Regions from separate parts of the Peribacillus sp. FSL P2-0133 genome, predicted to be linked through region 1. Evidence: riboswitches for the same ligand, from Rfam matches in the RefSeq annotation. Region 1 holds a riboswitch; each other region holds the start of a gene.
What was found. A riboswitch is a leader RNA that binds a small molecule or an ion and turns the genes downstream of it on or off. The one in region 1 is predicted to bind S-adenosylmethionine.
Positions count from the first base shown of each region.

Region 2: linked by a shared signal. The riboswitch ahead of mtnW (2,3-diketo-5-methylthiopentyl-1-phosphate enolase) and the one ahead of MKY17_RS05900 (methionine ABC transporter ATP-binding protein) in region 1 are both predicted to bind S-adenosylmethionine.
Region 3: linked by a shared signal. The riboswitch ahead of MKY17_RS14900 (YezD family protein) and the one ahead of MKY17_RS05900 (methionine ABC transporter ATP-binding protein) in region 1 are both predicted to bind S-adenosylmethionine.

Region 1 covers NZ_CP150254.1:1,230,428-1,240,680, reverse strand. The annotation lists gene MKY17_RS05935 (YheC/YheD family protein) at 1-121, shown strand, start outside; gene MKY17_RS05930 (YheC/YheD family protein) at 139-1,209, shown strand; gene MKY17_RS05925 (YheC/YheD family protein) at 1,213-2,580, shown strand; gene MKY17_RS05920 (YheC/YheD family protein) at 2,577-3,773, shown strand; gene MKY17_RS05915 (YheE family protein) at 3,837-4,040, shown strand; gene MKY17_RS05910 (hypothetical protein) at 4,104-4,292, shown strand; gene MKY17_RS05905 (MBL fold metallo-hydrolase) at 4,471-5,295, opposite strand; SAM riboswitch class I at 5,590-5,694, shown strand; gene MKY17_RS05900 (methionine ABC transporter ATP-binding protein) at 5,763-6,779, shown strand; gene MKY17_RS05895 (methionine ABC transporter permease) at 6,766-7,434, shown strand; gene MKY17_RS05890 (MetQ/NlpA family ABC transporter substrate-binding protein) at 7,490-8,311, shown strand; gene MKY17_RS05885 (NAD-dependent epimerase/dehydratase family protein) at 8,556-9,593, opposite strand; gene MKY17_RS05880 (helix-turn-helix domain-containing protein) at 9,775-10,253, shown strand, end outside.
Region 2 covers NZ_CP150254.1:3,369,601-3,379,853, forward strand. The annotation lists gene MKY17_RS16080 (HAMP domain-containing sensor histidine kinase) at 1-958, opposite strand, end outside; gene MKY17_RS16085 (response regulator transcription factor) at 955-1,641, opposite strand; gene MKY17_RS16090 (hypothetical protein) at 1,647-2,609, opposite strand; gene MKY17_RS16095 (hypothetical protein) at 2,727-2,993, opposite strand; gene MKY17_RS16100 (DNA alkylation repair protein) at 3,103-3,345, shown strand; gene MKY17_RS16105 (hypothetical protein) at 3,382-3,549, opposite strand; gene MKY17_RS16110 (CobW family GTP-binding protein) at 3,616-4,542, opposite strand; gene MKY17_RS16115 (cupin domain-containing protein) at 4,667-5,200, opposite strand; gene MKY17_RS16120 (methylthioribulose 1-phosphate dehydratase) at 5,225-5,854, opposite strand; gene MKY17_RS16125 (2-hydroxy-3-keto-5-methylthiopentenyl-1-phosphate phosphatase) at 5,851-6,510, opposite strand; gene mtnW (2,3-diketo-5-methylthiopentyl-1-phosphate enolase) at 6,517-7,749, opposite strand; SAM riboswitch class I at 7,856-8,008, opposite strand; gene MKY17_RS16135 (pyridoxal phosphate-dependent aminotransferase) at 8,141-9,313, opposite strand; gene MKY17_RS16140 (carbon-nitrogen family hydrolase) at 9,413-10,195, shown strand.
Region 3 covers NZ_CP150254.1:3,116,787-3,127,039, forward strand. The annotation lists gene MKY17_RS14865 (sirohydrochlorin chelatase) at 1-214, opposite strand, end outside; gene cobA (uroporphyrinogen-III C-methyltransferase) at 214-990, opposite strand; gene MKY17_RS14875 (DUF3906 family protein) at 1,010-1,225, opposite strand; gene MKY17_RS14880 (ferredoxin--nitrite reductase) at 1,246-2,871, opposite strand; gene cysC (adenylyl-sulfate kinase) at 2,888-3,487, opposite strand; gene sat (sulfate adenylyltransferase) at 3,531-4,679, opposite strand; gene MKY17_RS14895 (phosphoadenylyl-sulfate reductase) at 4,709-5,425, opposite strand; gene MKY17_RS14900 (YezD family protein) at 5,594-5,737, opposite strand; SAM riboswitch class I at 5,901-6,009, opposite strand; gene ssuE (NADPH-dependent FMN reductase) at 6,286-6,819, opposite strand; gene MKY17_RS14910 (TetR/AcrR family transcriptional regulator) at 7,030-7,617, opposite strand; gene MKY17_RS14915 (SDR family oxidoreductase) at 7,755-8,507, opposite strand; gene pdxT (pyridoxal 5'-phosphate synthase glutaminase subunit PdxT) at 8,658-9,254, opposite strand; gene pdxS (pyridoxal 5'-phosphate synthase lyase subunit PdxS) at 9,259-10,146, opposite strand.

The sequences.
Region 1 (10,253 bases):
GATCATCGAAGTGAATTCAAAACCTTCGAAAAAATTTCAAGGCAACTATGAAACCTTTCGTCCATCAGTAAAATCCATCATAGATTTCATGCTTGCCCTTAACCGCGAAAACCATCCATAAAAAGGAGTTGCTAGCTCGTGTTAATAGGATTAATGGCCGCGTCGGATACACATGAAAACAACTACTTCACCGAAATAGCCAAAACCGCGAAATCATTTAATATGAAAGTTTGTAAATTCTCACCTGAAAATATTGATATGAATCTGAAAAAAGTGCGTGGCGAGCGTTTTGATGCCGAGAATGAAACTTGGATTGCCACATCTTTTGATTTACCTGATTTTGTATATGATCGCTGTTTTCACGGATTAGTTCGTGAATCAACGGAAACGCGACACAAAATCGATTGGTTAAAGGATAACTCGAATTTCTTAGGACTGGGCCTTCCTGGTAAGTGGGAAGTGTACCAAATCCTAAAAAACCATCCACACCTGCAGGCATTTTTTCCAGAGACCGTACAAGTGACGACACCTGAAGATATTACCGGTCATTTGGAACGCCTGGATAAAATCATCATCAAACCTGAATTCGGTGCAGGCGGTACAGGAATCTATCTCCTTTCAAAAACCGAAGACGGCACTTTGGTATCCATGACGAAAAAGGGCACCAAATATGACCGCCCATTCTCCTCCAAATCTCAGCTTAACAAATGGCTGCAGCATTTATTAAATCGATACCGTTACCTTTGCCAGCCATATTTGGAACTTTGCAACCAAAATAACGAGCCATTCGATTTACGGATTTTCCTTCAAAAAAACGAGAAGAATCAATGGATGGAACGGGGCCGCGGAATTCGTACAGGACAAAAAGACGGAATTACTTCAAATCTTGCCACAGGCGGAGAAGCCATTCCATTAGAGACTTTCAACAAAAGAAACCCGGAAACGATTTCGATTGCTGTCGAACAAAAGATTCAGCATATCCTTCGCACCCTGCCCGTAGAAACCGAAGCTGTCTTTGAAAGATTATTCGAATTGGGGATTGATCTAGGCATCGATAAAAAAGGCCAATTATGGATCATGGACATTAACTCGAAGCCTGGAAGGAAAATCATTCAGGCACTACAGCCGGAGACCATGAAAGATATTCATCGCGCACCGTTTCAATATAGCCAGTATTTATCCGAACATCTTCAGAAAGCAGGTGAATAGAAAGTGAGAAAGACTTATCCTGCCGAAATTGCCGCTATCCCTGGCAATGTTCTCTACTACCCTTCAGAGCTTGGAGATTTGGCAGAGATTGAATTAATTTATTTCGGACGGCATTCATGTCCTGCCATCGTCAAACAAAACCCAGCCGTCAATCAGTCAATCGTCCTATCGGAAAGTCTTGCGGAATCCCTAATATTCGATCATACCGATATTCCCCTTCATTTATTCATTTACGGCAAGAGCATCCATATCGGACCGCTTGTCGGAATATTTTCCTCAGGCTTCACTGGCCTTTCAAACAAACCATTAGGGGAGAGATCGGAATTTTTCGCAAAGCTACTTTCGCTTAGCAGGACAACAGGCTGTATCCCCTTTGTTTTCGGAGAGAATGTAATCAATTGGGATGAGGAGACAATCAAAGGCTATGTGTTTGATAACGATTACTGGCATATTGATGAATTTCCTTTTCCTAATGTCATCTATGACCGTCTCCCAAATCGGTTGACGGAAAACCGCGATGGACCTAAAGAAGTGAAACAAAAATTCCAAAAAAAATATACCATACCATGGTATAATCCTGGATTTTTCAATAAATGGGATGTAAATGAAAGGCTATGCGCAGATGAGCAGGCACTGCCTTATTTGCCGGAAACGTATCCATTTCAATCCATGTCCGTGGTGGAAACCCTTCTTTCCCATTACCGGCAAGTTTATATAAAGCCCATTCACGGCAGCCTCGGTCTAGGGATTCACCAAATTCTTTATGATAAGCATGAGGATGTTTACTATTGTCGCTATACAAATGAAGCAAAAGAAAATAAACTGCAAAAATTCCCCACATTGGAATCCATCGTTAAACATATTTTTCACGACCGACCGCTTGAGAATCTTATCGTGCAGCAGGGCATCCCATTAATTCGATTTGAAAAACGTCCAGTGGATTTCCGGGTCCATACGAACAAGGACAGTAATGGAAAATGGCAGGTAACCGCGATCGCCGCAAAAATCGCCGGCGCCGGCAGCGTCACGACCCATATTAAAAGCGGGGGTGTCATCAAAACGGTTGCCGAACTGTTTGGAGATGACGATGAGGCGAAAGAAGTCGAACGAAAGCTATCGGAAGCCGCGCTGATTTTAAGTGACAGTATAGAAAAGAACTTGGACGGCATCATTGCAGAAATAGGATTTGATTTTGGATTGGATAAAAAAGGGCAGGTTTGGATGTTTGAAGCCAATTCCAAACCTGGACGTTCCATATTCGCCCATCCAAAACTCAAGGATTTCGAATTGCTGACCAGAAAGCTAAGCCTTGATTATGCCATTTATCTTACGGAACAAACGATTACGAAATCAATCAGTGTGCCGCGATGAACATTTTTTACGATATCCCCACTGAAAATTGGTACCACAATCATGAGAATGCTGAACTTTTCGCCGGCTCTGCCGAAGAGGAAATCCGCTATAAAAAGGACCATTCGAATCAACCCCTAATTCCAATCACGATATTTCCGGGTAACCGGATGCTTGCCGTAGGAATTTTAACTGTTTCCAATCCCAAAAAGGAATCAGGTTTGGGAGGAAACCTGACCCTTTTTCGGGACCTATCATTATATTTATTAAAACATGGAATATTAGCGTATGTATTCACAGGAAATGCCCTTCATCCCGATTCGTTGAGGGGGTATGTTTTTTCCTCCATTTCAAACAAGTGGATCGAATGTAAAGTACCCTTCCCTGACATCGTCTATAACCGTATCCCCTCGAGGAGCTATGAGGCGTCAGAGGAATTCCAACATCTTATCACTCACTTTAAAGATTACCGAATGAATCTATTCAACCCCTGTTTTATAGATAAATATGTGATGTTCGAAGCATTAAATGAAGATGGATTCCTCACAAATCACCTTCCACCCACAACGGTCTTACGGAACAGCGATTGCCTTTATGCTTTCCTGGAGACCTACAGACATATATACCTTAAACCCTGCAAAGGAAGCCAAGGGAAGGGCATTTATACCATAATCAAAAATGATGATGATACACTATTGTTCAATAGCTTAAAGCATAGTGAGTCCTTCCCGGATTTCGCATCATTCTGGGAAACAAAAAAAAGGGATTTATTAATAAGGAGCTATCTTGCTCAACAGGCGATCAGACCAAAAAAACTTTTTGGACATCGTTATGATTACCGGATTCTCGTCCATTATGAAAAAGGTTTTTATAAAGTGACCGGTAAAGCGGTAAGGATGTCACAAACTCAGGAAATCACCACCCACACTCCCCGAGGTGGTAAGCTTTTTCCTTATCAAGACCTGCAATCAAGAAGCCTGAATCTAAAATTAGCGAATATCGCCCAAAAATGCGGAGAGATACTATCGAAAAAAATCGGGTTTCTCGGAGAGTTTTCCATTGATATAGGGGAAGACGAATCGGGCTCGCTCTTCATATATGAAGTGAACTCAAAGCCCATGCAATTCGATGAGGTGGAAATTGAAACAAACAGGCTTTTGCATTTAAAAAATCTTTTTATTGAATTAACTTTTCCCAACCTGACAATAAAATAACACCTCCAGCTGCCGTTTTCCATTATAATTAAATGAGAAACTGTATATATGGAGGTAATACATATGATCACTCATTTTCAATGGGCACCATTGCATAAGAATCTGCCAGGATGGAGAATTTCCTTTTATTTCAACAAGCAGGCAGTCCAAGCCTTGTATCATAAAGATGGATCCATCGAGTGGACAGCCAACCCGCCTTCCGAAACAGATGAAACCAAACTCAAAAGCATGATACATGATTTAATGATCTTCCATGTATATGAATGAACCTAATCAGAATAAAAAAAACTCCTTTGCCTAAACTAAAGAAAAGGCTAGGAGGGATTAATTTTGGATAAAGAAAAAATGACATTTTTGAAGGATACCGAATATAATGGCAAGGACTCCGTTTACCTGGATATCGACCGTATCATCAATGAAGGAATGGCGGGCGGAAATGTGTATGAAGTCGCAAACCTTCAGAACATCGAAGAAGCACATGATTTTTATGATGAAACAGATCCCAACGAAAATAAATAAATTATGTGGGCTCTCTTATGGAGAGCTCTCCTTTATTACTTATCCCGTTCATCTCCCGCTTGCACTACATTCCCCCTATAAAAAGTCCGTCTTTTATAAGTAATCAAGAAAAACAACTTCCTGGATGGAAGTTGTTTGAGTGACAATTAGAAAACCCAGACAGTTAAACGGATAACATTCAAATATTTCCATTATCCCTGGCAATCAAAATATTTTCTTTTAATATCGATGTAACGATATGCTCTGAATCCCATTCATGCCCAGATATCTCGATAAGGGGATAGCGATTCGGTAAAACGACCTGCTGGATTTCATGAACGGTCAGCCCTTGAGAATGCAAGCGTAAAATTTCACCTTGGAGGTTTTCCAAATAATCCAGCTTTTTTCGAAACATGTCCTTCCCATCAGGGACATGCCCAGCATGGCAGCAAAACACTTCCCCAAAGTCATATTGAAGTAATCTTTTAATGGAATCGATGATGACCGGGACAGACTCTTCCCGTAAGACAAGCTTTGTTTTTGGTGTTACGAAAAGGTCTCCTGAAAAGAGCATGCCACTATTGTGATTCAAATACACCATATGGTCCTTTGCATGACCAGGGGTAAAAATCGGCTCCCACGTTTGGGTGCGGGAATGAATGGCCCTCCCTACCGGCTCAGCTTTAAAGGCGTCTCTCTTTCCCCAGAAATTTTTACGATATTCAGGATATACAGCATCCTTTGCACAAACCTCAACCGACATCGGATGAATGAAAAGCGGGACCTTTTTATGTTCCTGTATCCATGCAGCGCCCCCGGTATGGTCTTCATGATAGTGAGTCAGGGCCACTGAGTCGAAGTCTGCGGTCTCATAGAATGGAATAAGCTCTTCCAATAAAATCTGTGCGCCAGTATCTATCAATAGACCATCCGTTAAAAAGACATAAACACTCATCCCCGATTTGTTCCCGCCAGGAGTCCCGTTCACACAAACCACATCATTTATCGTGTTAATCTCTAACATTCAATTGCCTCCCCATCATTACACAAAAATAGTTTCATCTTCCTTTTTTTAACTTTACTATAATAAATGTATTACCACTTCACCTTTTTGACAAGGAAATTTTGGAATAATTAACCTGGACGTAAATGCTGGATTATTGCATAATAGCCCTTTTTTCACGAATCATTTTAACGGACCTTACTAAATTTTAATAACAAAAAATCATCCCAAAATTTCAGAAACGATTGACATTGTCGGATTTTACAAATAATATAGATTATATTAAAAAACTTGAAATATTCTAAAATAATAATTTACTTATCAAGAGTGACGGAGGGATCAGGCCCTGCGATGTCCGGCAACCGCCCTTAAGGAATGGTGCCACTTCCTGCAGAATGATTGCATTCTGAAAGATAAGACGAGATATAATTTCGCTGCCTCTTTCTGAATGATAGAGGCAGTTTTTTAATGTTTAAGGGGGAAAGCTCATGATTGAAATCCGTTCAGTCCGAAAGGAATACGTCTCGAAGAAAAACCGAGTTATCGGAGTGGATAACGTATCTTTAACCATTCAAACTGGAGAAGTGTATGGAATTGTCGGCTACAGTGGAGCTGGAAAAAGCTCATTACTCCGCTGCTTGAATTTGCTTGAACGTCCGACAGGTGGAAATATCATCATCGACGGCATTGATTTAACCTCTTTATCAAGTAAAGAGCTTCGTAAACAACGTCAAAAAATCGGAATGATATTCCAACACTTTTCACTGGTCAGCTCAAAAACTGTTTATGAAAATGTCGCTTTCGCCTTAAAGGCCGCGCATCGATCGAAGGATGCCATCAGGTTACGTGTATTGGAATTGTTGGAAATCGTAGGGCTCAGCGATAAGAAAGATGTCTATCCGGCGCAGCTTAGCGGTGGACAGAAGCAACGGGTAGGCATAGCCCGTGCCTTAGCAAATGATCCCACTGTACTATTATGTGATGAAGCGACTTCAGCCCTTGATCCAACAACTACAAAAGCGATTTTACAATTATTGAAAAAGATAAGCAGTAAGATTGGCATCACCATCGTGTTGATTACACATGAAATGGAAGTGGTCAAAGAACTATGCCACCGTGTCGCCGTCATGCAGGATGGCCGTGTAATTGAAGAAGGTTCCGTTTATGAAATATTTTCACAGCCTAAGCAGGAGTTAACGAAGCAATTCATTAGCAGTGTTCTGGATTTCGAACTCCCTCCGCACTTGATTGAAGAAAGTAAAGGTACGATCATTAAAATTCAATTCGAAGGGCAAACCGCCGGTGAGTCGATCCTTTCGGATACTCTCCAATCCCATTCAGTAAAGGGTAATATTTTACACGGTAAAATTGAGTATATCCAGGATGTCCCTTTAGGCATTTTAATCATCGAGTTATTAGGCGATGCCGCTCAAATTCATTCGGCATTGCAATATATAAAAAATCGTTCCAGTTCTGTGGAGGTGTTAAAACATGTCACTGCTTGATTCCATCGTCAATATTTTACCTGATCTTAATAAAGCCTTTCTTGAAACGATTTATATGGTCGGCGTTTCCCTTGCAGTAGCCCTGCTGATCGGTTTACCGCTTGGAGTATTGCTGTTTACGACAACAAGGAATTTATTTTTTGAGAATAGCATCGTGAATCGATCTCTAGGATTCGCAGTCAATATTGTACGTTCAATCCCGTTCATCATTCTCTTGGTCGCCCTCCTTCCTTTAACGGATCTTCTAACTGGATCGACGATAGGGCCAAGAGCGGCTTCTGTATCCCTGTCGGTGTCCGCAATACCTTTTTTTGCAAGAATCGTTGAAACGGCATTACGTGAAATAGACAGAGGAGTGATTGAAGCTGCAATTGCCGTAGGTGCCACTCCATGGATGATCATTAAGGATGTACTTCTTCCAGAGGCAAAACCGGGTATCATTCAAGGACTGACATTAACGACCATTTCGCTTATAGGTTACTCAGCAATGGCAGGGACAATCGGCGGTGGCGGAATTGGCGACCTGGCCATCCGGTACGGTTATTACCGTTATGACAATACAGTCATGATCACGACGATCGTCGTGCTGATCTGCCTTGTGCAAATCATTCAAATGGTTGGTGACAAGGCCTCATATATAGTTAACAAACGATAGGGATCAGTCATTTTTCAATGATTCAATACATTTCATTACTCAGGAGGAATTTCAAATGAAGAAAATAGCTTCGTTATTATCAGTCTGTGCACTTGCCCTTGGCTTGACAGCATGCGGGAGCGATGATGCATCCCCAAAAACTGAAGACAAAAAAGAATTGAAGATCGGGGCGACTACCGGTCCCTACGCCGATATGGTTAAAGAGGCCATCAAACCAGGTCTGGAAGATCTCGGTTACAAAATAGAGATCGTCGAATTCACCGACTATATCCAGCCGAATAAGTCCCTTGGCAACCATTCGATCGACGCCAACCTCTTCCAGCATAAAGTATACATGGATAACTTCGCTAAAGAAAATGATTTAAAGCTTTCCGACCTTATCATAGTTCCAACAGCACCAATGGGCATATATTCGAACAAGTATAAATCATTGAAAGAAATTAAAGACGGTACATCCCTTGCAGTGCCCAATGATCCGGTTAACCTCGCACGTGCACTTAAAGTGCTGGTGGATGAAGGGCTGATTGAAGTCGATCCAGATGTCGACCCTTTAAAAATATCTGAAAAGGATGTAACGAAAAATCCAAAAAACATCCAACTCAAACCATTGGAATCCGCTCAATTGCCTCGGGCAACAGACAGTGTTGACCTATCAGCGGTCCCTGGCAACTTCGCTCTTGCAGCGAAAATGGACCTCCAGGATGCCCTTGTTTTAGAAAAAATGCCGGATATGTATCGAAACGTTGTTACAGTGAATACAAAAGATGTAGACTCTCAATTTGCCAAGGATATTAAATCAGTAGTGGAATCCGACCAGTTCGAAAAAGTCATCGATGACAAATTTGCCGGATTCGGAAAACCAGACTGGATGAATTGATCAAAATAATCGAGGCCTACTTCCCATTTATTGGGAGCAGGCCTTTCATTAAGGAAAAAGTGGCGGCCGCCATGGAAAACCTTAAAATCCTTACAAACCACGCAAGCAGATCCACGGACTAAAAAAGCGATGGAGTTTTTAGTACATCGCTTTTTTAATTCCTTCAAGTTGTTCGTTTAAATCATCCTTTTCAGCAAGCACACTTAATGTGCCTTCAGTATTTCAATATAATAAAAAAAAGGTTTCAATCTACTGTCTGTTTCCATAATTCGAGGAGATCACTTTCATGCTGTCTGTGGATGCCTGCTTTTCTATCGGCAGATTCCGGACGGCCCTTTTCCCAATTCCATATATCTTCGAGAGTTTCTGATAGGGGACGGAATGTTAGTCCATTATTGATGGCTTTATTGTTATCGACAGCCAAAAACCCATTCAAAGGTTCCTTAGCTCCCGGTAAAGGGAATTCTTCTGGTATCCATAAAGGCATCTCTCCCCACGGCTCCACTTTATTGTCATCCAAAAATTTTTCAGATACCCATGTAAAGGCAGCATTACTTCCTGTTACCTTTTTGCAGCCTTCAAGTAATTGCCCCATATTTAGTGTGTAATCAGGTCCAACGGCATTATATGTACCTGTCATACTTTTTTCTATCATTTGGATGATCCATTGAGCTAAGTCCCTTGCATCGATGACTTGGATTGGACGTCCAGGGCGTCCCGGAGATAAAATTTCTCCCCCTTCTGCTATTCTTTTAAGCCAGTACGGCAATCGGTCTGTGTAATCATATGGACCTACTATTTGCCCCGCACGAATTGACAAAACTTTCCCCGGCAGTTCTTTTTCAGCTGCTTTTTCGCTTAATGATTTTAACGGTCCATAATATTCACCGTATATCGGTCCAGCAGTTCCGCGGGTGATCCCTTCCGCTTTATCTTCATTTAGTGCATGAACTTCTCCATTTTCATCAATGCCTGGTTCGGTTGGATCACTATAAACTGAGATGCTTGAAATATATGTATAATGTCTAACTTGATTAAGCAATCTGCAAGATTTCGATACAGTTCGAGGGATAAAACCCGATGTGTCAATGACTGCATCCCACTGTCTCCCTTTCAACATTTCAAGATTCCCGTCGCGGTCCCCTCTTAACTGTTCTAGTTCGGGGAAAACATAAGGATCGCTTCCACGATTAAAAAGTGTGACTTCATGCCCTTTCTCTATCGCAGCTTTTGCTAAATACCGGCCTAAAAACCGTGTACCACCCAATATTAAAATGTTCATAAGATTCCCTCCTCTTTAACGATATTCCATAAATCATACGCAATACCCTTTCCTAAAATTAATAATACTTGCAACTTTTCTTTGATTTTCCCTTTTAGGAAAAACTAGCAATATCGTATTCTTTTGAACTTTATTCTTTTTCGCTATAATGATATGGAAAGGGAGAAAGAAGGTGGAAACGATGCTTGAAAATCTTAAACAAAAATTCCCGAACGCCCTTACCAATAAAATGGATACTGATGAAATTTCTGACTATGTTTGGTTCGAAGACTCGAGAAGTTTACTTGGCATTCACCGTTCAGAAATCACAGCCGAAGAAATCCGTTTATTGGAACTGCTTTTTGCTCCTTCCATAAACCCATATAACCTCAATGCACATCCAGACTCATCATGGAAAACCTTTTTATCCGAACCGAATGCACCATTGCCTTTAACGAGCTGGGAGAATGTTCGATTTCTTCATTTCAAGCTGACTCATGCTGATTTTTCCAACTCCGATTTTGAAGAAGCCTTCCTCGCTTTCGTTCCATCTGACGCAACTATTGTCTGGGAAAATGAAACGGCAGGAGTATTAATTGAAACGAACGAGGATGAACCTTTATCAACTAAAGAACTAATCGCCATTTCTTCCACGCTTGAAAGTGACTTTTATGTAAAGAC
Region 2 (10,253 bases), 2.1 Mb from region 1:
AGGCAATCGGGGTTTTATTTAACATGAATGGATCACTATCCATTTTTGATAAGTCCATCAGATCTCCCACAAGCCGCTGCAGCCTAAGAGCCTCCCTTGAAATGAGTTGAAGGTATTTCCGTTGCTCTTCATCATTTTTCACGACACCATCCAATATGGCCTGCGTATAGCCCTTTACGTAACTAAGCGGGGTTCTGAGCTCATGTGCAACATTTTCTAAAAATTCTTTTTTTCTTTCTTCTTCCATATGGATGGAATTGGCCATATCATTAAAGGCCATTGCCAGTTTCCCTATTTCATCATGACTCCTTACCTCGACCTGTATGTCATAATTCCCCTCTGAGACACGATGGGCTGCAGTCTCGATTTCCTTAATCGGACTGACTAGCTTTTTCAACCATTTCGTAGTAAACAAAATCGCGACAATCAAAAATAATAGAACGGCCGCCATCCATTTTGCGGCAAATTCCTTGAGTAATACCGTAATGGAATCTACAGGAATATATGTATAGATGATACCTTCGAGCCGATTTTCGTCAATCAGGGGTATGATCGCCGCTACGATGTTCTTTTCAAATCTTTTCTCATATCCCTCTTTTTCAACGGCTTTCCCATCTAAAAGCATTTGCCGTTCTTCTTCAGAAATAAGGGTGTCATAATTGATTTCAAAAGGCAGACAGGCACTCAATTCCCTCGGATTGTTGACGACAAAGATCTCGCTGTCATTCTTACTGTTAAACCATTCAACTTTTTCCTTGAAATCTTCGCTGATTTCACCGCCGGAGTAATCCGCCCCTAGCAATGACGCTTCATTGACTAAATCTGTTTTAAGCTTCTCCACATATAGATTTTTATAATAATATTGAGAAAGTGAATAAGCGAACAGCACGGATAGGATGATGGCGGTGATGATGGTGAGCCATAATTTAAAAGTGAGGGTTCGCCATTTATTGATCATTTCTTTTCCTCTATCTTATAACCGATTCCCCAGACGGTTTGAATGTAATCGGCCGCTCTTAATTTCATTCGTAACGTTTTGATATGGGTATCCACGGTCCGTAAAGATCCTCCATACTCCCCGCTCCATACATTTTCAAGCAGTTGTTCACGGCTTAGTGCCTGGCTTTTATGACGCATGAGGAATAAAAGCAATTCGAATTCCTTCAAGGTTAAATTGATTGGCTTCCCTTCCACCAAAACCGTTCTGGATTGTAAGTTCAAGCTAATTTTACCGAACCGGACATGGTTTTGACTCTCTTCATTCAATGATAATTTCCCTGTCCTCCGCAATACCGCTTCGACCCTTGCAACCAATTCTCCTGGATTGAACGGTTTGACGATATAATCGTCGCCGCCAAGCTTCAGCCCTTTCACCTTATCCCATTCTTCACCTTTCGCACTGACAAATATCACAGGAATCTCCCAATTTTCACGAATTTCTTCACAAACGGAGAAACCATCCATACCTGGCATCATGATATCCAATAGAATTAAATCAACTTCCTCTGTTTCAACCATACTAATAGCTTCTTTTCCATTCGCAGCTTGAAGGCATCGATAACCTGAGTTCAGTAAATACATTTCAACTAGATTTCGCATATCTTCTTCATCATCCACGACTAAAATGGTGTAAACATGCATGTCATCTACTCCCTCAACATCAATTGGAACGGACCTTCGCCGACTTTGATCGTTTTTTTAACATCGACTGTTTCAGCATCCATTACATACACTTCATCACTATCATATCCCGCCACGATCACATCTTCGTTAAAGCTAGCCATTTCAAAAGGGTTGACGCCGACCACTTTGCTTTTCACTTCCTCATATTGATCATTCAATTTATATAAGGAGCTTGTACCATGACTAAGGACAAATATGCCTTCTGCATTCTCAAGGAACTTTATCGGCATGGTTGGGGCCTTCAGCTTATTCTTCAACTCTCCCGTTTGTGCCGAATAAATATATAGATCTTCTTCCACTTTGTCCCCATCACCGTGTCCTCCGATCCATATTTCATCCTTTTCTTCCCTTAATAATGTGCCTGTGCTGGAACTATGTACGGGAAATTCAAAATCGACCTTTTTCGTTTCAAGATTTATTACAGAACATTTGGTATCACCAAAATTAATAACATACAAACGATTCGATTGCTCTCCTTGAAGAACGGTCAGGGGGCTTTTACCAACCTTGACAATATCCTGTTTCTCCCCATCTGTATTTAAAAAATAGATGGAGTGATTCGATTGGTTGACCGCCACGATGCTTTTTCCATCATGTAACAACTGCATATTAACGATCCCTTTGCCAATTTCCCAACTGTTTATCAGTTTTCCTGCTGATAAAGAGTACACTTGGACTTTCTCCATCTCTTTTCCATAAAGCAGGATAGTATCTTTGTCTGCCAGGAGCAGTGCTCCGGTAAATGGTTCTGAAATATCCCATTTTGCAAATGGATGATAGTTTTCATCTATGAAAGTCAGTGAGGTATCCTTGATATTGACAGTCGCCAGGAAAGATTCACTTTTATTGATTTTAGTTAATGCATTACTGCTATTACACCCAGTAAGCAGTACGATGGCAAGAAAAAGCCCAATGCCCCACTTCATATTTTAAGCTCCTTATTCATTAAATATCTATTTTTTAAAGATTTTAACAATGATTTGTGAAAAAAGTATGAAGCAGAAAAGAATATTTGCTAACAAGCATCTGTTACACCTCGGAAATCATATTCTTTCCAATTCAGTGATATAGGCCATGACGATCGCATTTTTCATTTCTTCAGAAAGCGAAGATTCCATCACGCGTTTAATGCAGAGGTAAAATTTCTCCAATACCGGTTTTCGGGCACGGGGATGGGCATTTTCATCCAAAAGCTCACGGCGGATGAGTTCCGACAACACTTCCCCTCCACTTCCATCGGTCATCTTACGATTATTCCATATGCTTAAATAAGCCACCAGTAATTCTTCTTGCCTGACATTTTCTTTCATAGTATCCCTTCCATCCATTACTAATTTATACATATTAATGTTCGAGTTTGTAAAGACTATCTTAATAATACGATCACGCTTTTTAAAATTCAAAAAGGGAGTGAGTACAATGTCTCAAGTATACCGCTGTCCGAATTGCCGGACAAATAAATCTCGCTTCAATCTCATTCAGCAAGTAGCAACCCCCATTAAAAAGGATCCGCAGTCAGGTGAGATTATTGAACAATATTCGAATGATTCCCTTCAGCCATTCCACCTAGCATATAATGGTCCTGAAGTTCGGGTTCAATGTGCTGCTTGCGGATTAATAGAAGACGAAAAGACATTTGCCGCCTTTGGAATGCAACAATAAAAATGGTCAGACCCATAAATGGGTCTGACCATTTTTTCAATCTTTTCCTACTGACATCTTAGCCCGGTCTATGGCGATTGGAATGGCTTTTCCATCCTCATATCCTTCATCTAATAATGCATTGGCGATTTCTATAGCCTTTTCCCTTACATCTTTATCTAGATTCTTCATCGAGTTTGGGTAATCGTTCTTATTCCATGGCACTAATACCGCCTCCTTGATAAGAAAGTCTCCTTTTTATGTTTCCCTTCTTTAAAGGGCGGTAAACTTTTATCGGGCCGCTTTCAATTCCAAAGCTTTCAACTGAGCGATCAACATTTCCTTATCCAACTTTTCCCCGATCATGACGATATTCAATGGCATTTTCATCATTTCATTCATATACATCGGCATTCCGTAGGAGTATTGGAATAAATGGGGGTATTGTGAATGTGTAAAGGAAATGTATCCTTTCATTCGATAGACCGTTTCCGGGAGAGCCCTAAGCCACTCTTCAAAGTCGGTTTGTGCCACGGCACCTTCAAATGTATGAACGACTGCAGTTAAATGCAAATGGTCATGTACATCAAGCTTTTGATGGCCATTATGCCGTTTTCTTTGCATCTGCTGCAATGATGCCAAGGATACGGCTGCATACTCCGTCAATAAACATACGGCATCCGGATTCAGCGCCTGTATCGTATAAATCAGCTGTGCGGCCTCCATCTCACTTACTAAATCCGCTTTATTCAATAATATGAAATCGGCATGGTGGATTTGCTCGACAAGCAACTGTCGAAGCTGCGGAGACAGTTCCTCCCGATCGCGCCACCTTAATAAATCGACGACAGTGATAATCCCTTTATACTCCAGCCTTTTGGCGAAAATCGGCGACATGATGCCATCCAATACTTCAACTGGATGAGCTGCGCCCGTCGTTTCAATATAAACCGCATCCAGTTCATTTTCCGTTAGCAATTCATGAAGCTGAACCTCCAGTTTATCTTGAATTGTGCAGCAAATGCATCCGTCAAACAACTCCTTAAGTGGCACTCCATCACCAAGGAGTCCGCTGTCAACCGATACACTGCCAAGCTCATTTAAAAGCACGGCCACTTTTCTACCCGCTTCACTTTCCTGTTTTAAAATATTTCGAAGAAGCGTCGTTTTCCCGCTGCCGAGAAAGCCGCCCAATATGTATACTTCGGTTGTTTTCATTCTTATCTGCTCCTATGATCCGGTTAAATTCGATTCCGTTAAATTTTATCATACTTATCTTACTAAAGCACTTGCCGGATCCACATAAAAAAACCAGCCCTTAAGCTGGTTTTTCAACAATGATTCATGCTTGAACTTCATCTTTTTCGTAAATCGGCACCCATCCTGCCGCTGTTACGAAAATACGGACAGCAACAGTTTTCCTATCTTCTGCGAGCGTGAAATAATGTCTTGTTGATTCTGGTACACTAATAAGATCTCCGGGATTAAGACGTACATCAAACCACTGTTTATCATTGCCTTCAATGGCAAAGATACTCGTACCTCCCGCTATGAAACGCACTTCATCATCTTCATGGTGGTGTTCCTGCTTAAAGTTTTCAAGCATTTGATCCAAGTTCGGATTTGCATCTGATAATGTGATGATATCATGCGCTTTATAGCCTCTTCTTTCAGAAATTTCCGCTATCTCTGATTGGAATGTTACAAGGATTTCCTTCTTGTCAGCATCTGTTAGATCGTATTTTTCCACAAGATGGGCCGGTAATTTAGAAATGTCCCATTGCTCATAAATAACCCCTTGTGTTTCTAAAAACCCTTTTACCTGTTCACCGTTTTCAATAACCTCGTTTGTTTCATGGAATTTGATCGTCGCCATCATTCATACCTCCTCTATGAGTGTTTATCTTAAAGAACCTGCAAACGCCTTTTGTTGATTAAGCAACAGTTGGTATTGAAATAAAAATTCGCAAGCTTCAAGTATTCTTTTTGCTTCGAGTCCGCTTTTACCCCAAACCGTAATGCCATGATTGCGGATCAGCACGGCGCCAGAGTCTTCTTCGACATGTGGCTTGAACTTATCGGATAACAGCGGAATGTCAGCGTGATTATATATGATTGGAATCCGAAGCTCCGAATCTTCCTCCCACCGACCGGTCGCTTTAATGATTTCATGATTACAAAAGGAAACCTGGCCTTCATCTCCGTACAATTCTGATATCACATTATTTTCAACTGTATGGACATGGAGTACACAGTTCGCATTTGTTTTCCGGTAAATGACTGTATGAAGTAAAGTTTCGGCCGATGGTCTTAGGTTCGTTTCTTCAACTGGTTTTCCTTTTAAATCCACCAGTAAAAAATCCGAATCCGTTTGCTTCCTTTTATCCTTACCGCTTGCCGTAATATAAAAGAAAGGGCTTTTGGGCTCGCGGATGGACAAGTTCCCGCTTGTTCCCATAAACCAATCCCTTTCGGCCAGTTCAGCTTTAATATCTGCCAACTCCCGCCATTCTTTAGAATGATTGTTCACGCTTTAACCGCCTCCTGCCGCTTTAAAATGTCAATTACATCAAAAAATGTTTCAAATCCTTGATGTGGAATTCCTTCCCTATCGCATTTTTCAAGCAGTATGTCACGGGCTATGACAAAATCGGCCTGTTTAGCCGCTTCAAAATCCGTTACTGAATCTCCAATAACGAATTTAAAATCTTCCGCACCCGCTATTTCCCTCATAATGGATGGCTTGCAGCAACCGCAATCATTATTACATTGATCATCACAAGCATGTGGCCACTCTATATAAATCTTTTCCTTATCAAAAAATGCATGGTTGCAATAAACGGACTCTGTTGGCAAGATATCATTTAAAAGCGGTGCAATGAAAAAATCCATGCCCCCGCTTACTATATATAAAGGGATGTTGGCTTGTTTCGTATACTCAACGAATTCATAAAACCCTGGACGAATGCCGGCCGTTTTTCTTACATATTGGATGATGTCATCCTTCATGCCACTATCAAGCAGTGAAAACATATCCCCAACTCCTGAAGATATACTGATTTTTTGCTGAAGGACACCGTCTTTCAACGCTTCCCATTCCGGAGGCGCAAATTTTTTCATGATGGAAATGATATTGTCCGTGTTGGTGATCGTTCCGTCAAAATCACAAAAGATGATCGGTTTCATTATTTCTTATAAGCCTCCCCATAACACAAGAGCTTTTTTTAGTGTTTCTTCCTCAGCCGCCGCTTCTGATAGGTCCTTTCCTGCTAGAACGGCTTCCACAGCAGAACGGAAAGCCTTGGCCCCGCCCTCTGCTCCGTCAGGGTGCCCGTGAATTCCGCCCCCTGCATTAATCACGCTATCGAGCCCAAAATCCTTGATTAAGTCCGGAACCATGCCTGGATGAATGCCTGCAGAAGGAACAGGGAAGGCTTTTTTCCATGAAAGTTCATCTTTTGTCAGAGCTTCAGCAATCGCCAAGGTCTCCTTTTTTTCTAGTGCGACATTTCCATAAGGGGATGGGAACAAGGATAAATCCGCACCTGATAACCTTACTAATTTACCAAGCAATAACGGATAGCCGATCCCATAAAATGATGAAGATGCCAATGCCCCGCTATATGCGGGATGCGCCATGATCGGCAGCTTGATACGATCATGTTCACTCAAGGCCTGCAATACATCCAAACCATATGTATGAACGTTGAACAATAAAGCATCTGCCCCTGCTTCAGCCGCCTGCTCTGCCTTATCCAGTAATTCAAATGTTTTCCCTGATAGATTGACAGCATATAAAGTTCGGTGGCCAGTGGTTTCATGGACTTCATTCAATATTCTTTTTCCCGTTTTTATTCTATCGAAAAATGGAGTCAGTTCCTGGTCGAAGAGGATCTCATCATCTTTAACTAGGTCGACACCCCCTAATGCTTGTTGCCTCAGTTGCTCATTATGGAATGTCAGGTCCCTTCCTAATACACCTTTAAAGATGCTCATCACCAGGGGCCGGTTAAATACGCCAATCTTTTCCCTTATGCCTCCAATACCAAATTGCGGCCCGGGAAAAGCTTTTTGAATATCACCGACAAAATCCAGGTCGATAAGTTTTATTTCTCCGTCCAATGAAAGTTTGCCGAAGACCGTCGTGAGGATTGCAGGTAAATCAATGGAGAAATTCCCTGCCGGATAGGCAATTTTAATAAGCGAACGGTATACTTTACGATTAAAGTAGCTGTTTGCCCTCTCTTCTTCAGATAGTGGTGTCACCGATACGACGCGCCCCTTATGTTTTTCCAGTTGTTTCTGGACCAAATGTGGCAGGTCCGTCCATGTCCCGACAGTCAAACCTAAGGCGATGCTCTCTGCTTTTTTCTCATGATTTCCATTGAAGTCATGAATTAAATAAGTAGCGACTATCTCGCTCATCTGAATCACTCCTATAACACGTTAGTAAACTCTCGATGTCATTAACCTGAAATGTTCTCAAAATGGCAAAAGCCCCTTCATAAAGAAGAGGCTTTAAAAAGCCATCTTCTTATCTCCCAGCCATTGGCTGCAAGAATTAGCACCGTGCCTTGTGGATTTAAAGAAAATCCGGCGAAGAATTCCGCCCCATTTTACAATGGAATTACGGTCGGTTGCTGGGCTTCATAGGGCTAGTCCCTCCACCTGCTCAAAATAAGAAAACGCTGATATATAAATTGCATTCAAGTATCGAAAGATTAAGAATTTATTTTGTATTCTGACAGGTAATCCCTACTTTGTCAATAAGTTTTAACTATTTAACGGTGAATAAATCGGATACCTCATTCCATCGTTAAAATAAGTTTAATGTACGTATTCGTTCCACAGCCTCTTCAAGCCGTTCTTCGGAAGTCAATAGCCCTACCCTGACGTAACCTTCGCCAAATTCACCGAATCCATTCCCTGCGGCAACAGCTACGTGGGCATGCGTTAATAAATAGTCTGCAAAACTCTCTGACGTAAAACCTTTAGGTACCTTGAGCCAGGCAAAAAACGATGCCGCAGGCGCTTTGACATCCCAGCCGATTGCCCTCAATCCCTCAATGAAAACATTTCTTCGTCCTTCGTACATCTGCACTAACTGCTCTACACAGCTCTGCGAGTCAAGCAAAGCGCTTGCCGCAGCTTCTTGTATCGCCGGGAAAAGACTCACATAAAGATGGTCTTGTAATAGTTCAAGAGCTTCTATTACACTCTTATTCCCCACTGCGAAGCCGACTCTCCACCCTGCCATATTGTATGTTTTCGATAGTGTGTATATTTCTATTCCTACATCCTTCGCTCCCTTTGCCTGGAGAAAGCTTATCGGTTTTTTTCCGTCGAATCCGATCGCACCATAAGCGAAATCGTGGACCACACAAATGGAATGCTCTTTTGCGAAGGTGACGGTTTCATCAAAGAAACTTTCAGTTGCAGAAGCACCTGTGGGATTATTCGGATAGTTCAAGAACATCATTTTGGCTTTATCAAGTACTTCTTTATGTATGTCATCGTATTTCGGAAGAAAATCATTTTCTTCTGTCAAGGGCATGAGTTCGGTCTTTGCCTGGGCTAAAACAACTCCGGAAAGATAATCCGGATAGCCTGGATCTGGAACAAGGATCGTATCACCTGGATTCAATAAACACTGCGGCAGTTCTACAAGACCTGCCTTCCCCCCGAAGAGAATCGCCACTTCACTATTCGGATCTAGCTTGACACCGTATTCTCGTTCATAAAAGACGGCGGCAGCATCTTTTAAATATTGATGCCCCCGGAATGGCGAATATTTATGATTTATCGTTTTTTCAGCGGCAGACTGCAAACTTTTCACGATATGTTCTGGCGTCGGCTGATCAGGGTTTCCCTGGCCTAAATTAATGACATCATGTCCTTGCTCCGTGATCGCATTGACTTTTGCGACTAGTGAAGCAAAAAACTGCTTGGGCAGGTCCTGAAGCTGGCCGGATTTTTCGAATTGCACCATTTATACACCTTCTCTGAAATTTCTTGAAATTCTAGTCACAAATGATATATGTTTATCATAGTCTTGTAAAGTATTTTTTACATGTGGGGGTTTTAAACGATGAAGTGGAAAATAGCTTGTATTCAAATGGATATAGCCTTCGGGCAACCGGATATCAATTTTCAGGTTGCAGAACAATGGATGGAAAAAGCGGCACGCTCAGAACCCGATATCGTCATTTTACCGGAACTTTGGACAACAGGATACGACTTGACCAGGTTAAATGAGATTGCTGATCATGAGGCAGAAAAAACGATTGAATTTTTTAAAACACAGGCACAGAAACACCAGATTCACATCATAGGCGGTTCCATTGCGAAAAAAACAAGCAAGGGAATCTATAACACCATGATCATCATCGATAAACATGGAAATCTCATTAAAGAATATGATAAGCTTCACTTATTTCAGTTAATGGATGAACATCATTTCCTGCAGCCAGGAGAAAAAGATGGTTTATTTACTCTTGATGAAAAAATATGTGCTGGATTCGTTTGTTATGACATCCGTTTTCCTGAATGGCAGCGAGCCCATACCGTTCAAGGCGCCGAAGTTCTATTCGTAACGGCTGAATGGCCAAAGCCGAGACTCGATCATTGGAGAGCCTTGTTGATTAGCCGTGCCATCGAGAACCAAGCCTATGTTGTAGCCGTTAATCGTTCAGGTTCGGATGTCAATAATATATTTGCGGGTCATTCCTTGATTATTGATCCATGGGGGAATATCATAAGTGAAGCCGGAGAAGAAAACGAACTCTTGACAGGCACCCTGGACTTCAAAAAAGTTACGGAAGCCCGTAACAAAATACCTGTATTCGAAGATCGCCGCCCTGATTTTTATTAATTTACCCATTGACAAACTATTTAAAAAGTTGTTATTATTTTCCCGAAGATTAAAATTT
Region 3 (10,253 bases), 1.9 Mb from region 1:
TTAGCAATAGAACTGGAATGGCAATGATTCTCGTCGCACCTTTTTGTACACATCGTTCGTACGCCTCTTCAATCGTAGGAGTTTCCAATTCCAAGAAGCAATACTCCTGAATGGAATTTGGCTGTGCTTGCATACAAACTTTAATAAAATCAATGGCTTGGGCTGAAGCTTCTTTAACACGGCTGCCATGGCAAATATATAAAATGGCTTCCATTAAAATGCCTCATTCGCCAACAAATTTTCGGTTTGTTTTCCTTCAAACCATTTGATTTTTTCTCGTAAATTAACGACATCGCCCACGACTATCATACAAGGATTCGCAATCTGTTCGTTATTGGCCGTTTCCACTACATTAGCCAAAGTACTGACAGCTGTTTTTTGCGTTTTTAATGTCCCCCAATGAATAAGGGCTACAGGAGTCTCTGGACTTTTTCCATGCTCCAAAAGTTTTCCTTGAATATATGGCAGGTTTTTAACACCCATGTAAATGGCTAATGTATCGATTCCTTTTGCAAGGGATTCCCACTTGATATTGTCCTCTTCATCCTTTTTCCGATGACCGGTAATAATTGCAAAAGATGAAGCATGGTCCCTATGTGTAACTGGAATTCCCGCATAAGCTGTAGCGGCGATACCAGCCGTAATTCCTGGAACGATTTCAAAGCTCACGCCACTTTTGGCAAGGGCTTCCGCTTCCTCCCCGCCTCTCCCAAAGACGAATGGATCGCCGCCTTTCAAACGGGTGACTATTTTTCCCTTTTTTGCATATTTGACCAGGAACCGATTGATGGTATCCTGCTGCAATAAATGATAATCCGGCAGTTTACCGCAATTAATCAGCTCTACACCGTCTTTTGCATGATTCAAAAGTTCTTTATTGACAAGTCGATCATATAAAATGACATCAGCTTCTTGAATGCATTTTAATCCTTTTAATGTAATTAAATCTGGATCTCCGGGACCGGCTCCTACTAGATATACTTTCCCCATTTATGCAACCTGCCTTCCCTTAGAGAATCGTTTCGAATTCCGATAAAACGAAACCTGCTCCATTTTTAATTTTCTTTTTTTCATATAATGAGATGTCATCCACTTCAGGCATTTTCAAAAAATGTTTTTCCAGCTCGATATCAACAAGTTCAAACGCCTTTTCATCCGAATCGGCAACAATGATGACATGGATTGGTTTTTCCTTGATAGTGACTTCGAAACGGTATAGATTCATGGATTGCTTACCTTCCCCTATTAAACGGCCACTTCCGTTAATATATCATCAAGCTTACTTTGTAACTGCGATATCCCTACCCTTTCCACAAAATCAAGAAAGGTTTCTGATAGAAGTTTTGTTTCTTTGAAAAATAGGATCAGTTCTTTCAGAACATGATAGAGCTGTTCAGCTTCCACTTTTCCTTTAAGTTTTTCATTGAACTTACCGCCTTCATTCAGCGTTCCTCCGACGTATATCTCAAAAGCTTCGACCATCTTTTTGTCCTGGTTTTTCATTTTTATGCCTTGAAGCCCTATTTCAGCGATGGCTCTTTGACCGCAATTATTCGGACAACCGACCATATGCATCCTTACAGGTACATCGAGATCTATTTCCTTGTCCAATGATTCAGATATGGTCCTCATTCGTTTTTTTGTTTCAACGAGTGCCAGGTTACAATACTCGATGCCTGTACAAGAAACGGAATAACCAATGAATTTTTTTGGTTGATATGGAAATCTTTCAAAGATGGATTCCTGTTTTAATTCCTCAAGTTTTGCATCCGGCACATTTGGAATGATTAGATTTTGAGAATTACAGTTTCGGATTTCACCATTTCCATATCTCTTCGCAAGTTCGGCAAACTCAATCACTTCGTCTGGATTTAGACGACCAACTGGTATATTGACTCCAACATAATTCAGACCATCTTGCTTTTGTTTATGGATGCCGTAGAAATAGCCTGCATTCCATCCCTTCACCGCACTTTCACCCTTTTCAGGAAGCGGACCGGTGTACTCCAGCAATTTTTCCTTGAATTGTTCAGGACCCCAATCAGCGACAAGGAATTTCAAACGCGAGCGATGACGTTTTTCACGGTACCCAAAGTCACGGAATATCGTCGTGATGGCGGCCGCTACTTCGACTGTTTTTTCAGGTAAAATGAATAAGTCAAGTTCTTCTGCCAGCATCGGAACGGAGGATAGCCCACCGCCTACTTTCACGTGAAAACCAACTTCCGTTACTCCATCAATTACTTTAGTGGCTGGATTGAATGAAACACAGTTGATTTCAGCATTTGAAGCATTATGGATATTAGCACTAATGGACATTTTATATTTCCTAGGAAGGTTCGAATAGTCTTCGTTAAGGCGGAAATACTCAAATACATCATAAAGTACTTCGCGTGTATCAAAAAGTTCGTCAGGATCGATGCCTGCCAATGCATTACCGATGATATTACGTGTGATATCACCACATGCACCGGCCGTAGTCAGTCCAACCTTTTCCAAACGGTTTAAGATATCCGGGACTTGTTCGATGGTCAACCAGTGGAATTGAATGGCTTGACGGGTTGTAATATCATATACATCCCTCCCATAATCTTTAGCGATGTTAGCTAGAGTTATCTGTTGATCATAAGTCAGGATACCTCCGGGAATAACGACACGCATCATCCAGTAACCAGCTTCTTTTGGCCGTTGCAGGTATAGACCTGCCCACTTGAACATATCCCAATTCTCTTTAGGGATGGAATCAAAACCATTTGCAGCGTAATGTGGAATATCATCGAATATCTTCAATCCGTCTTTTTCCAATTTCCAGATTTCCGTTTTATTTTTAGCGATTAGTGGATTTTCCGACCAAAATTTCTCGTAAACCATTACATTTCCTCCTTGATTAGATCGCTTTCTTTGCTGTCAAATAGCCGATTACCTGTTCAACGCACTCTTCAATGCTATATTGGTCGGATTCTAAAATGATTTCCGGTTGTTCTGGTTCTTCGTAAGGAGAGTCGATTCCGGTAAAATCTTTAATGATTCCTTTACGCGCCTTGTCATAAAGACCTTTTGGATCACGCACTTCGCACTCTTCGATCGGACACTTTATGTATACTTCAATAAACTCCCCTTCTTCGAGTAAATCACGTACAATCTGCCGATCTGCCCTGAATGGGGATATGAAGGCGGTCAATACGAACTGCCCACTATCCACGAATAACTTAGAAACCTCACCGATCCGCCTAATATTCTCGGTTCGATCCTCTTCAGAAAAACCTAAATCTTTGTTTAAACCGTGGCGGATATTATCACCATCCAAAACATAACTTCGAATATTCCGATTATATAACTCTTTAGCGACCGCGTTAGCAATCGTTGATTTTCCGGATCCCGAGAGCCCTGTAAACCATAGAACTGTGCTTTCATGCCCGTTTTGCTTCCGGCGGAGCTCCTTGGTCAATGACGTTTCATGCCAAGTGACATTCGTACTTTTACTCATATAATAATCCCCCTCTTCATGTGATCCTTCAATTTATGTCCAATCAGTTAAAAACTTCATTCTTTTTTAGACCTTCGATCAACACCTCGATGACCTCTTTACGGCTAAAGGTAGCTGGAGGAATTTCTCCATTACGCAACATTTCCCTAACCTTCGTTCCAGACAGGATGACATGGTCTTCCTTCCCGTGCGGACAAGTTTTAGCGGAAGCCATATTGCCACATGCTTTACAGTAAAAACTATGTTCAAAGAATAATAACGTGATCCCTAACTCATCGGCGTTAAAATTCCCAAAGATTTTTTGAGCATCATATGTGCCATAATAATCGCCCACACCCGCATGATCACGTCCGACGATAAAATGGGTGCAACCATAATTTTTACGGACCATCGCATGGAAAATGGCTTCTCTAGGTCCTGCATAACGCATGGCAGCAGGGAAAACTGCAAGAGAGACGCGATCCTTAGGATAATATTTTTCAAGCAGCACTTTATAACTTTCCATTCTTACATCTGCCGGAATGTCATCGGATTTAGTGGCACCTACGAGAGGATTTAAGAATAAGCCGTCGACAATCTCCAATGCTGTCTTTTGAATGTATTCATGTGCACGGTGAACAGGGTTCCTCGTTTGGAAACCAACAACCGTTTCCCATCCTTTTTCAGCAAAAGCTTTCCTTGTCTCGACCGGGTCCAGATAATTAGCTTGAAATAGCGGACGCTCTATTCTCTTAATCAACTTTATTTCCCCGCCGACATATACATCACCGCGGTTATATAAATTTTTCACTCCGGGATGCTTCTCATCATCCGTTTGATATACTAATGTCGCTTCCAATTGCTTATCCGGAGTGTAAATATCGGAAACGGTGAGAACCCCGTATGTTTCACCTTCATGAGTCAACTTTACTTCTTCACCTATAGTAAGGGTTTCTGCAGTTTCTTCGGTCAAAGGCAGCGTAATCGGGATGCTCCATACATGCCCGCTGCTAAGCCTCATATCCTTGACCACTGCCTCATAGTCACTTTTTGTAAAGAATCCTTTAATCGGACTGTAGGCACCAGTGCCTATCAATTCAAGATCACTTAAAGCAATTTCATCGATTTCGATTGATTTTGTTAATTTACTAAAATCATATTTTGGTTCCCAAAGATCAATTAATGTTCCTCCGTGCGGTAAACTGATTGTCATGCTAAATTCCCCCTATGGTTTCTATTTATTTATGATAAATGCAATCCGCATTCCGTTTTTTGGGCTCCTTGCCAACGGCCTGAGCGTAAATCATCTGCATTGAATGCAGGTGCTGTACACGTTTTACATCCAATGCTCGGATATCCATTATCATGCAGGATATTATATGGAAGTCCGTTTTTGTGGGCGTAGCGCCAAACATCTTTCCATGTCCAATGTATGAGTGGACATACTTTAACTGACTTGAACTTATTATCCTTATTGATATACTCGGTTAAAGCCCTTGTTTCGGATTGCTCCCTCCGCAGTCCCGAAAGCCAGGCTGTTGCCGTTGAAAGCACATCGGTAAGCGGTATGATTTTACGGATGTTACAACACTTATTGGAATCACTAAGCCATAATTCATCCCCATATTCCGCTGCTTGCTCCTCAAGCGTCAAGGCGGGTTTCTTCATTTCGATCAAAAGCTTTGGATAGCGCTTTTTCACTTGCTCGATCAATTGGTAAGTCTCCTCAAAATGAACATCTGTATCAAGGAAAACAATTTTTGCCGAAGGGTTGACCTTCGCCAATAAATCCGTAAGCACGATGCCTTCAATACCAAAACTGCAAGCATAAATCAGTTTGCTTCCATAATGGTCATTCGCCCATTGCAGAACTTCCAAAGCACCTTTTGTTTCACTGTCTTCAGGAAATACGGGGAATTCCCCTGTATTGAAATTTTCATAGTTTATTAATCCAGCCAACTTTGTAGCCCCCTCTAAAAACTTGCTGTATCAGGTTAGAGTAACTGTTGATCAATACCCGTTTAAACTTCCCCAGTTTATTTGATTCTAGGAAAAAGAGACGAATCTAACCAATACTCTCTTTATATCAGTTAAACCCGCCTCTAGTTTTTCTAGTCAGCAGATACCTTATTTAATTCTTAATTTTTCATTTCTTTCCATTTGAATGATTTTACCATCCTGGACAATAAGTGTAATGGATCCATATTTCATTGATTTAAGCATTTCTTGAAGTCGTTCAAATATTTCTTCAAGCTGATTCTCTTTTTCCAAACCAGTTCCTCCTTTAAGAAAATCCGCGAATATTTTATTTTCAACGCTGATTAAAAAAATTTCTTAGATTTATATAATTCCATACAACCTTACATTGTTATGGTTTGCCTCAAAAAAAACAAAAATCTTTCCATGATGGAAAGATCCCAAGGTAAATATCTTTACCTTATCTTCCAAAATGATCAACATTTTGTTGGAGGTAGCACCTTGCATCCATCATGCAGGTTGCTGGACTTCAAAGGGCCAATTCCCTCCGTCGCTCTGGATAAGTTTTATTATTTTAAATATTAACATATATTTAATCCTTGTCAATGGAGTTTTCTTATAAAATAACTTGGTTTAATATTATGGATGAACTGTTATTTTTATACACACTATTCAATTTATGATTTTATGTTCATATAAATAAGAAAATAGACTTGTCTTTTTAGATAAGGTCTCCAAAAAAATAAGTCTATTTTCATAAAAAGCCTATTATTGTCGTATATCCTTACTTTAAAAAAATTCTCGAATTTCAGTCCTTTTGAAGAGGGGATTACTTGAAGTCATTAATTTCTTAACTGTATCGCTTCTACAAATTCTTGAACTTGACTCTGGACGCGATCAATTAAATGCGAATCAATAATCGGTTTTTCTGAATTCTGTTTATCTATTTCCTTATCTACAAAATAAATGCCCTGCAGCGGCTCGCCTTTTAATATTGAAATTAATGGTTTAAGCGCATAGTCAATCGCCAATAGATGCCTGTTACTTCCACCAATCATGATTGGCAGAACTGGCTTACCCTTAAAAGCACCTTCTGGCAGCAAATCAATCAAGGCTTTCAATACACCTGTATAAGAAGCCTTATAAACCGGTGAACCAATAATAATTCCTCTAGCTGCTTGAATTCTCTCTGAAAGCTTTAAGATATCTTCGCTATTATATTTCCCTTGAAATAAATCATCTGCTGAGAAATCCGTAATTGAGAAATAAGCTGTGGTAAATCCTTCGTTTTCGACTAATGATTGAATATGTTTTAGTGAAATGTCCGTTCTTGATGGTATAGCAGGACTTCCTGATAAAATTACGATATCGCTCATTTAAAACCCCTCCTATGTTACATGTTTTAAAGATAAAATCTTCGTAAAGCATTTCGTGCAGCATGATTTTATCGTAATAGTCTGAAAAATATAAGTCAAATCTTACACTCGGGTTTAATGAATTCACTAGTTGACTTCATCGACTCTGAATGAAAATAAAATGGTCATATTTGCGGCTTGATGCTCATGCCCTTCAATATGACCGTTTCATTATGTATGATTTTGTTTACCATGAATACCATATACCAAAAGTTGAGCAATGCTCTTAATTCGTTCAGAAGTAAAATATGGCTCCTTTTTTTGTTGATGGATCTCATAATGTGTGGATAATGCCAATGTAAAAGAAATGATCCCCACATTAAATAGGATAATATCAGAGATATATTGTATCTCTCCGCTATCTATTCTCTTCTGTATTTCAATATGCTTGGCATTTGGCTTGAAAATCTGATCTACATATTGCTTTGAAATATCTTGATCGAATTGTGTTTCCCTAAATAATATCGAAAACTGTTCTTTATTTTCAAGAATTTTTTTTATCATGGTGCAAACATGATTCTCAACTAGTTCATCCGTAGATAGATGGCTAGTCCCATCTTCGGATTCCTCTTTTTCAATAGGGGTAATTGTAGCCAAAAGCAAATCTTTTTTGCTGTCAAAGTATTTATAAATAGTAGCTTCGGAAACATTGCAAGCAGAGGCAATTTCATTCGTTCTTGTCATGTCAAAACCTTTAGTGGCAAAAAGAGTCCGGGCTACATTTATGATTCGTTCTTTGGTTTGCTGCCCTTTTTTCAAAAATATCAACCTTCTTTTATAAAGATAAGACCGGTTTTACCAATCTATTTTCCATGATATCTCGATGGTATCAATCGGTCAACATATTACCTTTGATCTATTAGAATTCAATATTCCCATATATCATAAATAGAAAATCACTTAAAAGATGCATAGCCATCATCGACCATGACTACACTTCCATTGATCGCATCCGCTTCCTCTAACGATAATAGATAGACGGCATTTGCAATGGCTTCTGGCTTAATTAATTTACCGCGCATTTGACTTGCATTCAATTTATCGATGATTCCCATATCTTTATAGCCTTGTATGATAGGAGTGTCAACCCCGCCTGGCGCAATGCCCACTACGCGTATGCCATAAGCACCCAATTCCAAAGCTGCTGGCTGTGTCATCATTCTTACAGCGCCTTTAGTTGCCTGATAGGCAAAAGTCTCATGGGAAGCTAAGTAGCCAAACACGGAAGCGGTATTTATAATGACTCCCTTGTTATCTAGCTCCTTCATTTTCCGTCCTGCTGCCATGATTCCAAAGGCAACTCCGTGCTGGTTCACTTCAATCGTTTTGAAGTAACCCTCCATATCTTGATCGAGGATCATACCGCCTGCACCAATGCAGGCATTATTAAACATGATATCGATCCTTCCATATGTTTGCACTGCTTTATTGATTAACGATTCAACATCTTCCTGCTTAGATACATCCGTTTTAACAAAAATGGCCTCTCCACCATCCGCTTTTATCTGTTCAACAGTTTCCTGTCCCATTTCTTCATTAAAATCCGCAACGACGACCTTGTCCTCCTTTGCTGCGAATTTCAAGCATGTTGCTCGGCCAATTCCGCTTGCTCCTCCTGTAATAACTGCAACTCTTGCAGTCAATTCCATTTCCCTCTCACCACTAAAAAGTACGTAAGTGATCACTTATTTTTTTCATTATAAAAGTAAAGAATATTGAATTCAAGCAATATGAATTTTTATAGTGTTATGAGCATTCAAAAATTGAAGCTGTCCTATTAATAGGACAGCTTCATTTGTTTAGCAGGTTTTCAATTCGACCTTACTTACAGAGGTCTTCACCATTTCAATGAAAAGTTGCAGAAAACGATCATCACCTGTTAATTCTGGATGAAACGCACTGACAAGGACATGGTCTTGTCTTGCAGCCACTACATTCTCTTCATAAACAGCCAATATTTCTACACCTTCTCCAATTCCATCCGCAAATGGCGCCCGGATGAATACAGCCTTATAAGGGTCTTCCATTCCTTTGATTGATAGTTCAGCCTCGAAACTATCCCGTTGACGTCCAAATCCGTTCCGTTTCACGGAAATGTCCATTAGTCCAAGATAGGCCTTCTCATCGCCAGTCAATTCATTGGCCGCCAATACCATCCCTGCACATGTACCGAAAATAGGTTTTTTACCTTCGAAGAAAGTTTTGATCGGCTCCATAAATCCATAACGATCCATTAGCTTCCTCATCGTGGTGCTTTCTCCGCCTGGAATGATCAAGCCATCGATTTCCAGCAACTGTTCCGGTTTTTTTACTATAATTGCTTGTTCGCCGGCAGCTTTGATTTGGTTCAAGTGTTCTTCAACTGCTCCCTGTAATCCCAAAACACCGATAGTTATCATATTACCATCCACGTTCCTGCATCCGTTCTGCTGGAGCTAGTTTGGAAATATCAATTCCTTTCATTGCACTGCCCAACTCTTTGGATAGGCGGCCAATCAATTCATAATTGGTGAAATATGTAGTAGCTTGAACGATTGCCGATGCGAATTTTTCTGGATTTTCAGATTTAAAAATACCAGAACCCACGAAAACGCCATCTGCTCCCAATTCCATCATCAGTGCTGCATCTGCTGGAGTGGCAATTCCGCCAGCTGCAAAGTTAACTACAGGCAATTTACCTGTGCGTTTGATTTCTCTTAAAATTTCATAAGGTGCCCCAATATTTTTTGCCTCTGTCATTAATTCATCATCACTCATGATGCTCACTTTACGAATTTGTGACTGTACCTTTCTCATATGACGCACAGCTTCCACAATATTACCAGTACCTGGTTCTCCTTTTGTACGAAGCATTGATGCTCCTTCACCAATACGGCGTGCAGCTTCTCCTAAATCACGGCATCCACAAACGAAAGGTACGGTGAAATCACTTTTTAGAATATGGTATTCTTCATCAGCAGGAGTCAGCACTTCACTTTCATCGATATAATCGACTCCCATGGATTCAAGTACCCTTGATTCAACAATATGGCCAATCCTTGCTTTAGCCATGACCGGGATGGACACTGCATTCATTACTTCCTCGACAATTCGCGGATCTGCCATTCTAGCTACCCCGCCAGCCGCACGGATGTCGGAAGGAACCCTTTCCAATGCCATGACAGCGACAGCACCTGATGCTTCTGCGATTTTTGCTTGTTCAGCGTTAATGACGTCCATTATTACGCCACCCTTTTGCATTTGTGCCATTCCTCTTTTTACTGTGTCAGTTCCTAATAATTTTTCCATTTCTCTTCCCCCTAATATTTGCATTTTTTAGATTTGTTAGATTTAGTATAAAAAATAGTTGACCGCATTGAAAGTGTCAGTTTTAATAAATTTAATGGGGTCAGTAT